3 regions of the Rhizobium sp. LjRoot98 genome follow, and region 1 is predicted to be linked to each of the others. Evidence: riboswitches for the same ligand, from Rfam matches in the RefSeq annotation. Region 1 holds a riboswitch; each other region holds the start of a gene.
The links. A riboswitch is a leader RNA that binds a small molecule or an ion and turns the genes downstream of it on or off. The one in region 1 is predicted to bind cobalamin.
Positions count from the first base shown of each region.

Region 2: another riboswitch for cobalamin. It lies ahead of ACSQ3J_RS09025 (CbtB domain-containing protein); the one in region 1 lies ahead of ACSQ3J_RS28095 (DUF1636 family protein).
Region 3: another riboswitch for cobalamin. It lies ahead of nrdH (glutaredoxin-like protein NrdH); the one in region 1 lies ahead of ACSQ3J_RS28095 (DUF1636 family protein).

Region 1 covers NZ_CAXUPW020000015.1:47,869-51,950, reverse strand. The annotation lists gene ACSQ3J_RS28110 (LysR family transcriptional regulator) at 1-552, shown strand, start outside; gene ACSQ3J_RS28105 (acyl-CoA thioesterase) at 549-995, opposite strand; gene rpsU (30S ribosomal protein S21) at 1,295-1,528, opposite strand; cobalamin riboswitch at 2,162-2,376, shown strand; gene ACSQ3J_RS28095 (DUF1636 family protein) at 2,486-2,893, shown strand; gene ACSQ3J_RS28090 (ABC transporter ATP-binding protein) at 2,987-3,712, shown strand; gene ACSQ3J_RS28085 (ABC transporter substrate-binding protein) at 3,729-4,082, shown strand, end outside.
Region 2 covers NZ_CAXUPW020000002.1:72,152-76,233, forward strand. The annotation lists gene ACSQ3J_RS09010 (glucoamylase family protein) at 1-105, shown strand, start outside; gene ACSQ3J_RS09015 ((2Fe-2S)-binding protein) at 142-999, shown strand; gene ACSQ3J_RS09020 (CbtA family protein) at 1,043-1,816, opposite strand; gene ACSQ3J_RS09025 (CbtB domain-containing protein) at 2,006-2,182, opposite strand; cobalamin riboswitch at 2,230-2,499, opposite strand; gene ACSQ3J_RS09030 (bifunctional diguanylate cyclase/phosphodiesterase) at 2,764-4,082, shown strand, end outside.
Region 3 covers NZ_CAXUPW020000007.1:40,054-44,135, forward strand. The annotation lists gene nrdE (class 1b ribonucleoside-diphosphate reductase subunit alpha) at 1-1,490, opposite strand, end outside; gene nrdI (class Ib ribonucleoside-diphosphate reductase assembly flavoprotein NrdI) at 1,550-1,957, opposite strand; gene nrdH (glutaredoxin-like protein NrdH) at 1,975-2,196, opposite strand; cobalamin riboswitch at 2,460-2,683, opposite strand; gene ACSQ3J_RS20915 (multidrug effflux MFS transporter) at 2,853-4,052, opposite strand.

The DNA of each region.
Region 1 (4,082 bases):
TCGGTCGCGACCAGCGGCGAGGTAACGCGGCAGGTCCGTGAAAAGCGAGCGTCCCTTGGGCTATGCCTTGTCAGCAACCGCGATGCCGCCCTCGATTACACGATGGTCTACCGGGAATTCTTCGGCTTTTTCTGCGGGCCGGATCATCGCTTCTTCGGCCAGGGGGACTTGACGCTCGCAGACCTGAAAGGCGAACCGTCCGTCTCGTTCCACACCGACAATATCGCTGATGTGCTGAGGCCCGTGGCACTTCTGCGCAGCGAGGCGAAGCTCGCCACCAATGTTGTTGGCGTGTCGTCAAGCCTCGAGGAGGTGCGCCGCATGATCATCGCGGGGCTCGGGATCGGGCCGTTGCCGCTTCATGTCGCCCGACGCGATGTCGCGGACGGCGTGCTGTGGCGGCTGCCACCCTACGAGACACCACCGGCAATCGATGTCTTTCTGCTGGTGAACCCGGAAAAGATCATCAACCGCGCCGAAAAGGCGCTGATCACCGGCATCCAGACCGCAATCGCCGAAACACCTCTCGATCAACGGATTTATGGCGCTTAGCCCGCGCTATTTTCGTTGGCTGCGGCGTCCGTCTGAAGCGCCTCTGCACGTGCCCGCATCTCCGCGTCGAGCCCAACGGCAACCCGCGCGGTAAGGTCAAACCGGACGCTGACCGTTCTATTGATCGCGTGGACGACGCCATCCAGCGAACCGGACATGACCTGCTCGAACGTCACCGAACTGCGGCCGGTCTTGATCACACGCGAGCGGATCGTCAGCAGGGCGCCGGCCTTGGTCTCGTGCTTGTATTCCACCTCGGACCGGACATCGGCCCAGCCGCGGCTGGCATCGGCAAGACTGTCAGCGCCAGTAATATGACCGAGGAGCTGGAAACTGGCATCATCGAACATCGCCGCATAATGGCGAACGTTCATATGCCCCATGATGTCGCACATCCACGGATGCGCCACGCCGACATAGGTAACAAGCGATTGACCGGACATGATTTCCCCCGACAGGCACCGAAACGGAGCCGCTTGTGCTGCCCGCAGGCCAGAGATTTAGCGGAACGGGGGAACGCGCGCAACGCGGCTAATCCGACCCAAAAATGTCTCAAAGGAATTTGCACGGAATCAGATCACGCTCTCGCCGGTGGCAAGCCACTACCTTTCGCCCTCGAGCCCTCACAGCAGGCAGGCGACAAAGCTGCGCATCTATGTAATGGAAGCAACGAAACGAGGCGCGCCCGGTATCCGGACGCGCCTTGGACTTAAAGTCCCAATCTCGTCAGAAGCTACCGCTGTTAGCGGGTTGGCTTCTTCTTCGGTGCCGGCAGCAGGCCTTCGCGCTGAAGCTGCTTGCGCGCATTCTTGCGCTGGCGGCTGATGGCTTCAGCCTTCTGGCGCGCCTTTTTGACGGACGGCTTTTCGTATGCTTCCCGCATACGCATTTCACGGAATACGCCTTCGCGCTGAAGCTTCTTCTTCAACACTCGGAGAGCCTGATCGACGTTGTTGTCGCGAACCAATACTTGCATGTGAATCTTTCAAAGTCTGATGTTCACTAGAGATGGCAGGGGCAGTAGAGCAATTTACGAACCAAATCCAGAGCGTAAGGCAAAATTTCTCACATTATCTGCCTAGTCTTTTGTTCAGACCCTCAAATTTTAGCAGGAACCCCTTCATCAATCTGGCGGTTTTCCGCCAAGAACGCTGAAAACCAAGCTGCAACAGCCCGCGACCAAAGCCGCGATTCATCCGTCTTCGGCGTCCATCTTCATTTTCGCTGCAGCCATCATTGGCCATAGGTAATGGTAATCGCCCGTCCAATTGTCGCTAGCCACACAACAAGAGCAAAGATTGCGATACTGCGTTCCGGGTGACCGGCGGGATTGAAAAGGTTCATTGGACGCTCCAACACAGATGATGAAGTCTGATTATGCTCAACCTGCCGGATCCGGCAGTTACCGCAGGAACATCGCATTGCCACCACCCAGGCCGGGAGTATTCCGGCAGCGCTCCAGACACGGCAAATCCGACACGCGAGAAGAACCAGCCGGTTCACCCGGCGATAGCGACACTTGACACTGAATATGTTATTAAATAACATTACTGCCGCAACAAGGCTATTGGAAGATCGGTATCCGGCGTTGCCTGGCTGGTGGAATCGTGCGAGATGTCGAGCTGATGGTGCTGCTTCCAGGTGACCTTGGAGCGGCTGAAAAGGGAACACGGTGAGGACGACCCATCAGGGGCCAAAACCGTGGCTGCCCCCGCAACTGTAAGCGGAGAGTGCATTCACAACATCCCACTGGCCAAGCGCCGGGAAGGGGTGGATGCGCATCGACCCGCGAGCCAGGAGACCTGCCATCATCGATGATCAACTGCAACGGACGGGGTGTTCCGATGGAAAAAATCTGGCTTGAGAGCAACGTTTCAGCGCGTTTGCGATTTTTTGCCATGTGGACTCCGGATGTCGCCACCGGGGAAAAGACATGGCGCATCATCCACAGCACATCATAACCGTCTGCACCGATTGCCGGATCACCGGCGCCGCGTGCCGCCCGGGACTGGAACTGCTTGCCCGCCTCAATGACAGCCTGTCGCGCATGGGTGTTGCCAGCGGCTCCGATTTTTCCATCGAGGGCACCGTTTGCATGGCCGGTTGCCGGCGTCCCTGCACGATCGCGTTCCAGGCGAGCGGCAAGGCGACCTATCTGTTTGGCGACATCGCGCCGGACACCGATATCGCAGCACTGGTGGATTTCGCCGTAATCTATGCCGGACGGCCGGATGGCGTGACACGCGAGGCCGAACGTCCCCGCGGCCTTGGCGGCAAGACCATTGCCCGAATCCCGGCGGCCTTGCTCGTCTCGGAACATCCCGGAGAGCGCATTCAATGAAACCGTGGTTCCGGGGGGCAATCCATGAGCTGTGACGGCAGGGGCGCAAGCCTCAACGTTTTGGGCCTCAGCTGGGGTCCAAATACGAATCTGATGCTTGTTCGCGATGTCAGTTTTTCACTGGAAGCTGGCGACCGACTTGCCATCGTCGGGCCGAATGGTGCGGGCAAGACGTCGCTGTTGCGCTGCCTCTATCGCGGCGTGGCGCCACTGGAAGGCCGGACCGAAATCGATGGCGAGGACATTCGCACGCTTTCAGCCCGGGCAGTCGCCCGCCGCGTTGCCGTCGTGCTTCAGGAAATGCCGGCGGATTTCCCTTTCACCGTGTTCGATGTGGTGATGATGGGCCGTATTCCGCGGCGCCAAGGGCTGACAGGCTGGCGAGACGAGGATCGTGCACAGGTCGTGCACTGCCTAGAGCATCTCGAGCTCGCCATTATGGCCAAGCGCCAGTTCTCGACGCTATCGGGCGGCGAGAAGCAGCGGGTGCTGGTGGCCAGGGCGCTGGCGCAGGAGCCGGATATCATCATCCTTGATGAGCCAACCAACCATCTCGATATCCGCCACCAGCTGGAAATTCTTCATCTGCTGGCCGGGCTGAAACTGACCATCGTCACCACGCTGCACGATATCAATCTGGCCAGCACGTTCGCTACCCATGTGGCGCTGATGCGCGACGGCCGGATGGTCGGCTTCGGCCGGCCGGACGAGGTACTGACGCCACACGCGATTTCGGACACCTTCGGCGTCACTGCCCTTGCTCATCCCGTAGAGGGCAACATCGCAGCGCGTTTTTCATTTTCCCTCAAGACCGCCTGAACCGAAAGGACCAACCATGCCCTCTTTCCGCCTGCTCGCCTCCGCTGCGGGTTTTCTCGCCACGACACTCATCGCCATGCCGGCATTTGCCTATCCGGTCACCGTCAAGAGCTGCAACCGCGAGATCACCTTCGATGCCGCGCCGAAGCGGGCAATTTCCCACGACGTCAATCTCACCGAGATGATGCTGGCTCTGCAACTGCAAGACCATATGGTTGGCTATACCGGGATATCCGGCTGGAAAACGCTGGACGAGAAGCTGCGCGAAGGCGTCAAAGCGCTCCCCGAGCTGGCGGAAAAATATCCAACCAAGGAAGTCCTGCTCAATGCCGACGCCGATTTCTTTTTCGCCGGCTGGAACTACGGCATG
Region 2 (4,082 bases), on a different contig from region 1:
ATGATCGAGAACCATCGCAGTGGTCTTTACTGGAACATGCTGCGCGAAACGCCGGTTATCCGGCGTGGCCTCCGGCGGGCAGGCTTTTCCGGCGGCTGGCTTTAAGCTAAACCGGCTGCCAGGTGATAACAGGCGGCCCCATTGAGCGAGAACCGGGTTTCAAGCAGCTTTCGACCGGATGATGTGCGGCACGCAAAAGCCGCCATAGCCTGGCAGGCGGAGCATTTTCCGCAGGTAGCTGTGTCCCTGGGGCGGGAGGGCGGCGATTTTCTGCCGGTCAATGAGGCATGGCATCTCGGTGGCGATATGGTCGAGCGCCTGCTGGACTACCAGAATTGTTTTGCTGCCGGCATGGACGACCGCGTCAGAGGCGCCCATCTAATTTCCTTCTACAGCCACCATCTCGGCATCGCGGCAGCAGCTGTCTATTTACAGACGGGGCTGGTGCCCAATCTGCATCCGGATCGCCTTGCGTTCCGGTTCGAACCTGTCGTTCAGCATGGCAGGGGGACGCCTTCGGACACTTATCCCTCCGGTATCAGCCGCCTTCATTTTCGTTTCCGGAGCTTTGCACGCGGGGATGATTGGGTGGCAGCATTTCATGGTGGCTTCGTCGAGAGCTTCAATCCGGTGATCGGCTTGCTGCAAGGCCGCACTGGCCTATCCCCCGTCGCGCAGTGGCGGCTGGTGGGTGACGGCATTGCGGGGGCTTTTCTGGAGATCGGTGCCGCCTTGGGCGAAGCGGATCGCGCAATGGCCGCAGCGCTTGCCATCATCAAGAGGGCCGGTTCACCGGTATTTTCCGAGACGGCGCACTACGCCAAGGTCGGCGCTGTTTGCGATGGCATCCCCGTCGAGCGAATCTTCCGGCTGCGAAGCGGCTGCTGTCTCTACTATCGAACAGAGGGTGGGGATTTTTGCGATGTCTGCGTGCTTCTCGATGACGAGACACAAAAAAGCCGCCTGCAGGCCCTTGTCGAGCGCACAGGCGGCCTTTGATGTACTTGCGGCGCAAGCAATGCTAGCGCCGCAACGATAGGGCTTAAGCCGATTTCAGAAACCGGTCGTTCAGGTATCCCGAAATCACGCCGAGCACGATCCAGAACGCCAGTGTCGTTGCCAAGGCGGCGACCGCGAATTCCGCGCCGAGAACTGCGGGTACCGGGCTCGAGATGTCCGTCGGCTGTGGCGCTCCATAGACGTGCGGAGCGGCGATCAGGACAAGGCCGATGATCTTGGCCAGGATCTCACCGCGCAACACGACAAGATAGAGGCCGGCGACGGAGAGAACGATCGCTGCGATCCACCAGGTCTGCCGGTCGTGGAGATCAGCGGCAGGGAAGCCCGGCAATTCCGGCGGCAGGCCGATGGCGGGCAAGAGATGGATAGCCAGCCAGCCGCAGGCGCCCCAGAGAGCGCCGTTGCGCAGCGTGATGGGGTAATTGAAGGCGAGGCTGGCGCCCGCAAGCAGCAGGCCAAATCCGGCGCCGGCCACCAGATTGGCAAGCAATGTGCCGGAGAACCGGCTCATGCCGAACATGATGCCGCCTTCGTCTTCGTGCTCGCCTTCATGGGCGTAGGCGGGTGTGATGGGTGAGAGTGCCGACAGCATTTCGCCGATCAACGAGGAGCGGTCGAGAGAAGAGTGCTGCTGCTGGCCTTCGGTTGCGGCCGGTGGTTCGGCGGCAGGTTCCTTGACTTCATATTCCTCGGCATGAAGGATGAGCGGGACCACCCGCAACTCCTGCGCCGCCGTCATGAAGACGCCCGCGATCAATCCAGCCACCAATGCGGCCAGAAGCGTTTTGACAATCATTTGATACCCCCAAAATCAAGCGGAGCAGATCGATCTTTAGTGCTCAACGCTTGCTGTGTTTGAATTCCCACGGCAAAGCCCGCCCGATGCCGGAGCATGGGCGCAATCCACGGCCGCGTGATTTCCAAAATGAAACCCGCGATCCCCTATCGATAGAGTGTGGAAAGGCTGAGCTTCCCACTGCCTATATCAATGGCAGGGGAAACCGTAGGAGTGGCGGACGTCATGCGCGGTGTCGTGCAGCACGGCGGAATTGGCAAGGCCGGCACCGAAAACCAGGAAGCCGCCGATCAACAGGGCGAGAATAGCCGTGGTGATACGGTCATTGAGAGAAAGCGGGACGCTTGAAACTGTAGTCGTAGCCATGACAACCTCCGTGATGGCGCGTGGGAAATATCCCACCAATTGGGCACCATGCCCTTCATCAACCGGCAGGTTTCCTGGCTCGCGGCGTCAGGCACTTTCGTGCCAAGGAGCTTGTCTCACCTTCCCGCGGCAGAGGCAAAACGCCCATCGCCGCAGTGGCTTTTACCGGCTGAACGTACCGGAATGACAACCTCTGACCGCTCTACAGTCGCGGGGTCGGCCGTGATAAAGATGCCCAGAATGGGTCCACCCGTCACGTTCCCATTTACTCCCCGAAAGCGCCTCGCTCCCAGGGAACCAATTGATCTGCTGATGATTATGCCGTCACCCCGGTCATGTCAATTCGGCGCTGCGACCAACAATGGCGCATTGCGGCTCTTGATTTTTCCGCGCAGTGTCTAAATTTGATATGTAATACAGTACGAGATGCGCCTAAGTTGCAACTGGGTTTCTTTGAAGAAGCACTTAATGGTTGTTTGTTTAAAAAGTACTCTTTTTGCTCATGGAACAATAGTTCTTTAGGAACCTTGGTGTAGAATGCGGAGGCGCTGATACGCGAAGCATCCTCTGCAGAGAAAACCATGAAGGCGGCGAGGTCCGAACAGGAATTCCAGAATATTCTTCGCCGTTTGGGAATTGCGCTTGACGCTTCTCAGATCGGCGTGTGGGAGCACGACACACAGAAAGACGAAGTCGTCTGGGATTTGCAGATGCACCGGCTCTACGCAACCGGCAAGACGCAAAGGCGCGTCAAGGCGGAGGTCTGGACGAATGCGATCCATCCCGATGATTTTGCCCAGGCCCAGGCCGATTTCGACCGGGCGATTGCAGCCAAGGATGCCTATTCTTCGGAATACCGGATCATTTTGCCGGACGGTGAAACCCGATACTTGCGTTCACGCGCCTATTGCTTCGAGGAAGACGGCCATATCACCCTTATCGGCGCCGAATGGGATGTGACGGCGGATGTGCTGCTCAATCGCGAACTGCGACGGCAAAAGGCGATCGCCGAGGCGCGGGCCGTTGCCCTTGAAGCGAGCCGCGAGCGGATCGCATATGCAGCCGAACATGATTATCTAACAGGACTTCCCAATCGACGCTTCTTTGACAGGCGATTGGCGGAGCTTGCGGGGGAGGCCGGACCGGAAAAGCTGGCGATCCTGCATATCGGTCTAGACCGGTTCAAGCAGATCAACGACACTGCCGGCCATACGACGGGAGACAATGTCCTGATATCCTGTGCCAGGCGGATTGAAGCCAGTGTGCCTGAGAACGCATTCATTGCCCGCGTCAGCGGTGATGAATTTGCGGTTTTGATCGCAAATTTCGTCTCGCTGGATGACCTCAAAATCCGTGCAGAGCGGCTGGCGCAGCAGTTGAAGCAGTCGGTCTGGCATAATGAGGAGGTCTTGCGCACCGGTGGGTCGATCGGTGTCGCGGCTGCCAGTGGCCGCAATATTGGCAGCCTGCTGGCACAGTCGGATATTGCCCTGCATCGTGCCAAGAAGCTCGGTCGGGGACGGGTCGAGGTGTATTCGGCTCAGATGAAGGCACAACTCAATGCCGAGCAGCGCGTTGGCAGGCAGTTCGCTCATGGTTTGGAAAAAGGGGAGTTCATTCCCTATTATCAGGCTCAGGTCGATGCGCGGACCCGGCGCATCGTCGGGATGGAGGTTCTGGCACGCTGGCGCCATCCGAAACGCGGATTGATCCTGCCGGGCGAATTCATCAAGGTTGCTGGCAGTCTCGGCCGGCTGGACGATCTCGATGCTGCGATCTTGAAGGCGGCGTTGAAGGACCGTCAGGCCTGGATGGGGCAGGGAGTGCATGTTCCGCGCATTGCGGTGAATGTCTCGGCTGCCCGCCTGTCGGATCCGCTTTTGATCGACGAATTGAAACG
Region 3 (4,082 bases), on a different contig from region 1:
TAGGTCACCGTGTAGAAATACATGTTGGTGAAATCGACACCTTCGTCCGAGCCATAATAGATGCGCTCGCGGGCGAGATAGCCGTGCAGGTTCATCTGGCCAAGACCGATGGCGTGGCTATCGTCATTGCCCTTCTCGATCGATGGAACCGAGGAGATGTGGCTCATGTCGGAGACGGCGGTCAGCGCCCGGATCGAGGTCTCGATGGTCCTGCCGAAATCGGAGCTATCCATTGCAGCTGCAATGTTCAGTGAACCGAGATTGCAGGAAATATCCTTGCCCATGGTCTTGTAGGACAGGTCATCATTGTATTCGCTGGCTTCGCTCACCTGCAGGATTTCCGAGCAGAGATTGCTCATTGTGATGCGGCCGGCGATCGGGTTCGCCTTGTTTACCGTGTCTTCGAACATGATGTAGGGGTAGCCGCTCTCGAACTGGATTTCCGCCAGCACCTGGAAGAACTCACGCGCCTTGATCTTCTTCTTGGAGATGCGGGCGTCATCCGCCATCTCGCGGTACTTTTCCGTCACCGAAATTTCGGTGAACGGCACACCATAGACGCGCTCCACGTCGTAGGGCGAGAACAGATACATATCCTCGTTGTTCTTCGCCAGTTCGAAGGTGATATCCGGCACGACAACGCCGAGCGACAGCGTCTTGATGCGGATCTTCTCGTCGGCATTTTCGCGCTTGGTATCGAGGAAGCGCATGATGTCGGGATGATGGGCGTTCAGATAGACCGCCCCTGCCCCCTGGCGCGCGCCGAGCTGGTTGGCATAGGAAAAACTGTCTTCCAACAGCTTCATCACCGGAATGATGCCGGACGACTGGTTTTCGATCTGCTTGATCGGGGCGCCCGCCTCGCGGATGTTGGTGAGCGACAGGGCCACGCCGCCACCGCGCTTCGACAGCTGCAGCGCCGAATTGATGCCGCGGGCGATGCTCTCCATGTTGTCCTCGACCCGCAGCAGGAAACACGAGACAAGCTCGCCGCGCTGTTTCTTGCCGGCATTGAGGAACGTCGGCGTTGCCGGTTGGAACCTTCCGGAAATGATCTCGTCGACCATGTCACGGGCGATCGCTTCATTGCCCTGCGCCAGCGTCAGCGCCACCATGCAGATGCGGTCTTCATAACGCTCAAGATAGCGTTTTCCGTCAAAGGTTTTCAGGGTGTAGCTGGTGTAATACTTGAAGGCTCCGAGGAAGGTCGGAAAGCGGAACTTCTTCGCATAGGCGTGATCGTAGAGGTCGCGCACGAAGTTGAACGAATACTGGTCGAGAACCTCGCGCTCGTAATAGCCTTCGGTCACCAGATAATCGAGCTTCTCCCGCAGATTATGGAAGAACACGGTGTTCTGGTTGACGTGCTGGAGGAAATACTGCTTCGCGGCCAGCCGGTCCTTGTCGAGCTGAATCTTCCCCTCGTCGTCATAGAGGTTCAGCATCGCGTTCAGCGCGTGATAGTCAATCGCCGTTTCCGTCGCCTTCAAAGGGCGTTCGGCAGCGGAATGAGGAAAACTGTTGAGCGGTTTTGCGCCCGCATTCCGCGTCAAAGTCTCTGAGACGTCCAAAATCGTTCCAATCCGTTTCTAACGTTGGCGACGTCCTCATCGGTGCCCAGAAGCTCGAACCTGTAGAGATACGGCACTTCGCATTTGCGTGAGATCACGTCACCCGCGAGACCGAACGTCTCGCCGAAATTGCTGTTACCGGCAGCGATCACGCCCCGGATGAAGGATCGGTTGACCGCATCGTTGAGGAAGCGGATCACCTGTTTGGGAACGGCGCCCCGGCCATCATCGCCGCAATAGGTCGGCAGGATGAGGACGAAAGGCTCGCGCACATCGGGCGTTTTCGCGCCACTGCTGACGGGAATACGGGCCGATTTCAAACCGAGCTTGGCGACGAAACGATGGGTGTTTTCCGACAGACTGGAATAATAGACGATCAGCCCCATCGCTCGTCAGACCGTACTCAAGAAAGCGCGCTGATCTTGTCCGGCCGGAATCCGGCCCAATGGTCTTGGCCGGCAATCACGACCGGAACCTGCTGGTATCCGAGACCGATCACCTTTGCGAAGGCGTCCTCGTCCTTGGAGATATCGATGACCTGATAGTCGATACCTTCACGATCGAGCGCGCGATAGGTCGCGGTGCACTGGACGCAGGAAGGCTTGCTGTAGACGGTGATGTTCATGATGGTCCTCGTGGTCTGTGATGTTGCGGGCGCACGAAAGGGTTCCGAGCCGCTGCACGCGGATCCGATCGTGTGGTTTTCATTGCGAGCTGGCGAGCAGGCTAGGCGTGTACCGCCGATCGCGATCCCGCATCTCGTGGTCTGCGAATTCGATTGACTGACATGCCTTCACCCCGAAGCCTTTTTTGGCGGACATCGGAAGAACGCAACACAAAGCGGAGTCATTCCGCTGCACATCACGCGACCTTCCGGACACCCCGCCCGTGGACGTTTTGTTTAAGGCAGGTCTCCTGGCTTGCGGGTCGTGGCGCCTGCTCCGTCTTCCCGAAGACCGATGCCTTCAGTGACTTGAAATGAAACAGGCACTTGCCGCTTACAGTTGCGGGGGCAGCTCCGGATTTGCCCCGCCAAAATGGCTGAACGCACCGCATTCCCTCTTAGCCTCCGAATCTTGCGAGTCAGAGGAACCTTGAACACTAGATATAGTATACGACGTGAAAACAACGTCAATGTGTAGGCTTCGGAAACATGCCTCCTGGCACATAATTTTTCCGGCATTGTGGATAATGGGGCGTTAATACCGGGTCACAGGAATTGCAAAAGGCCCGGAGCATCGCCCCGGGCCTTCGATATTCCAGGATATTGCGAATGCCGATTTACTCGGCAGCGGCAACCGCGCGGCGGCGGCCGATCGTGGCCTGGGTGAGCAACAGCGCGCCAACGGCGCAAAGCGCGATGCCCATGGCCATTGGGACGGCGGTACCGTCGAAGAACACCGATGCGATCACCATGGCGACGGCGGCCGTGACGAAATGCAGCGTGCCCATCAGCGACGATGCCGTGCCGGCAATCTCGCCGTGATCCTCCAGTGCCAGCACCGCGCTGGTCGGAATGACCAGGCCGAGGAAGCCGTAGCCGACGAACAGGAACGCGGCCATGACCGGAAGCTGGTTGAAACCAAGGCTCATGACGATGGCCATCGCAGCCATGGTCAGTGCAAAGGCCGTTACGGCAATCCGCATGACGCGAACAAGCCCAAAACGCTCGCCGAACCAGCCGGTCGCCTGCGATACCGCGAAAAAAGACACGGCATTGACGGAGAAGGCGAAGCTGTATTGCGTCGGCGTCAGCCCATAATAATCGATCAGCACGAAGGGCGAGTTGGCGAGATAGACGAGGAAGCTGGAAATACCGAGCCCGCCGATGAAGGTCAGCGTCAGGAAATTCTTGTCCCTGAGCAGCAGGCCATATGCCGCCATGGCGCTGCGCAAACCGCTTTCGGCACGATGTTCCCTAAGGCGGGTTTCCTGCAATTGCGTCGCCAGCAGGATGAGGCCGATGAAGGCGGCGATCATCACGGCCCAGAACACGCCACGCCAGCCGTAGAATTCGATGACGGCACTGCCGGTCAGCGGCGCCAGGATTGGCGAGATGCTGAAAACCAGCATCAACAGCGACATCAGCCGGGCGGCCTGCACGCCGGTATGCATGTCGCGGACGATGGCACGCGGGATGACCATGCCGGCGGCCCCGCCGATGCCCTGCAGGAAACGGAAGGCGATCAGCGTTTCGATATCGCTCGCCAGCGCGCAGCCGATGCTGGCGAGCGCAAAAATGCCGATGCCGATGTAGAGCGGCGCCTTGCGGCCCCACATGTCGGACAGGGGACCATAGACCAGCTGCGACAGCGCAAAGGAAATGAAGAAGGCGAGCAGGCTGAGCTGCACGACGTGGTTTTCCGCGCCAAAATCCTGTCCGATCGACGGCAGCGCCGGCAGGTACATGTCGATGGCGAAAGGACCGATGGCTGACAAGAGGCCAAGGATGAGGGCAGTCCGGAAGAAGGAGGACGTCATGGGATCATCTTTCAGAAAACAGCGGTACGG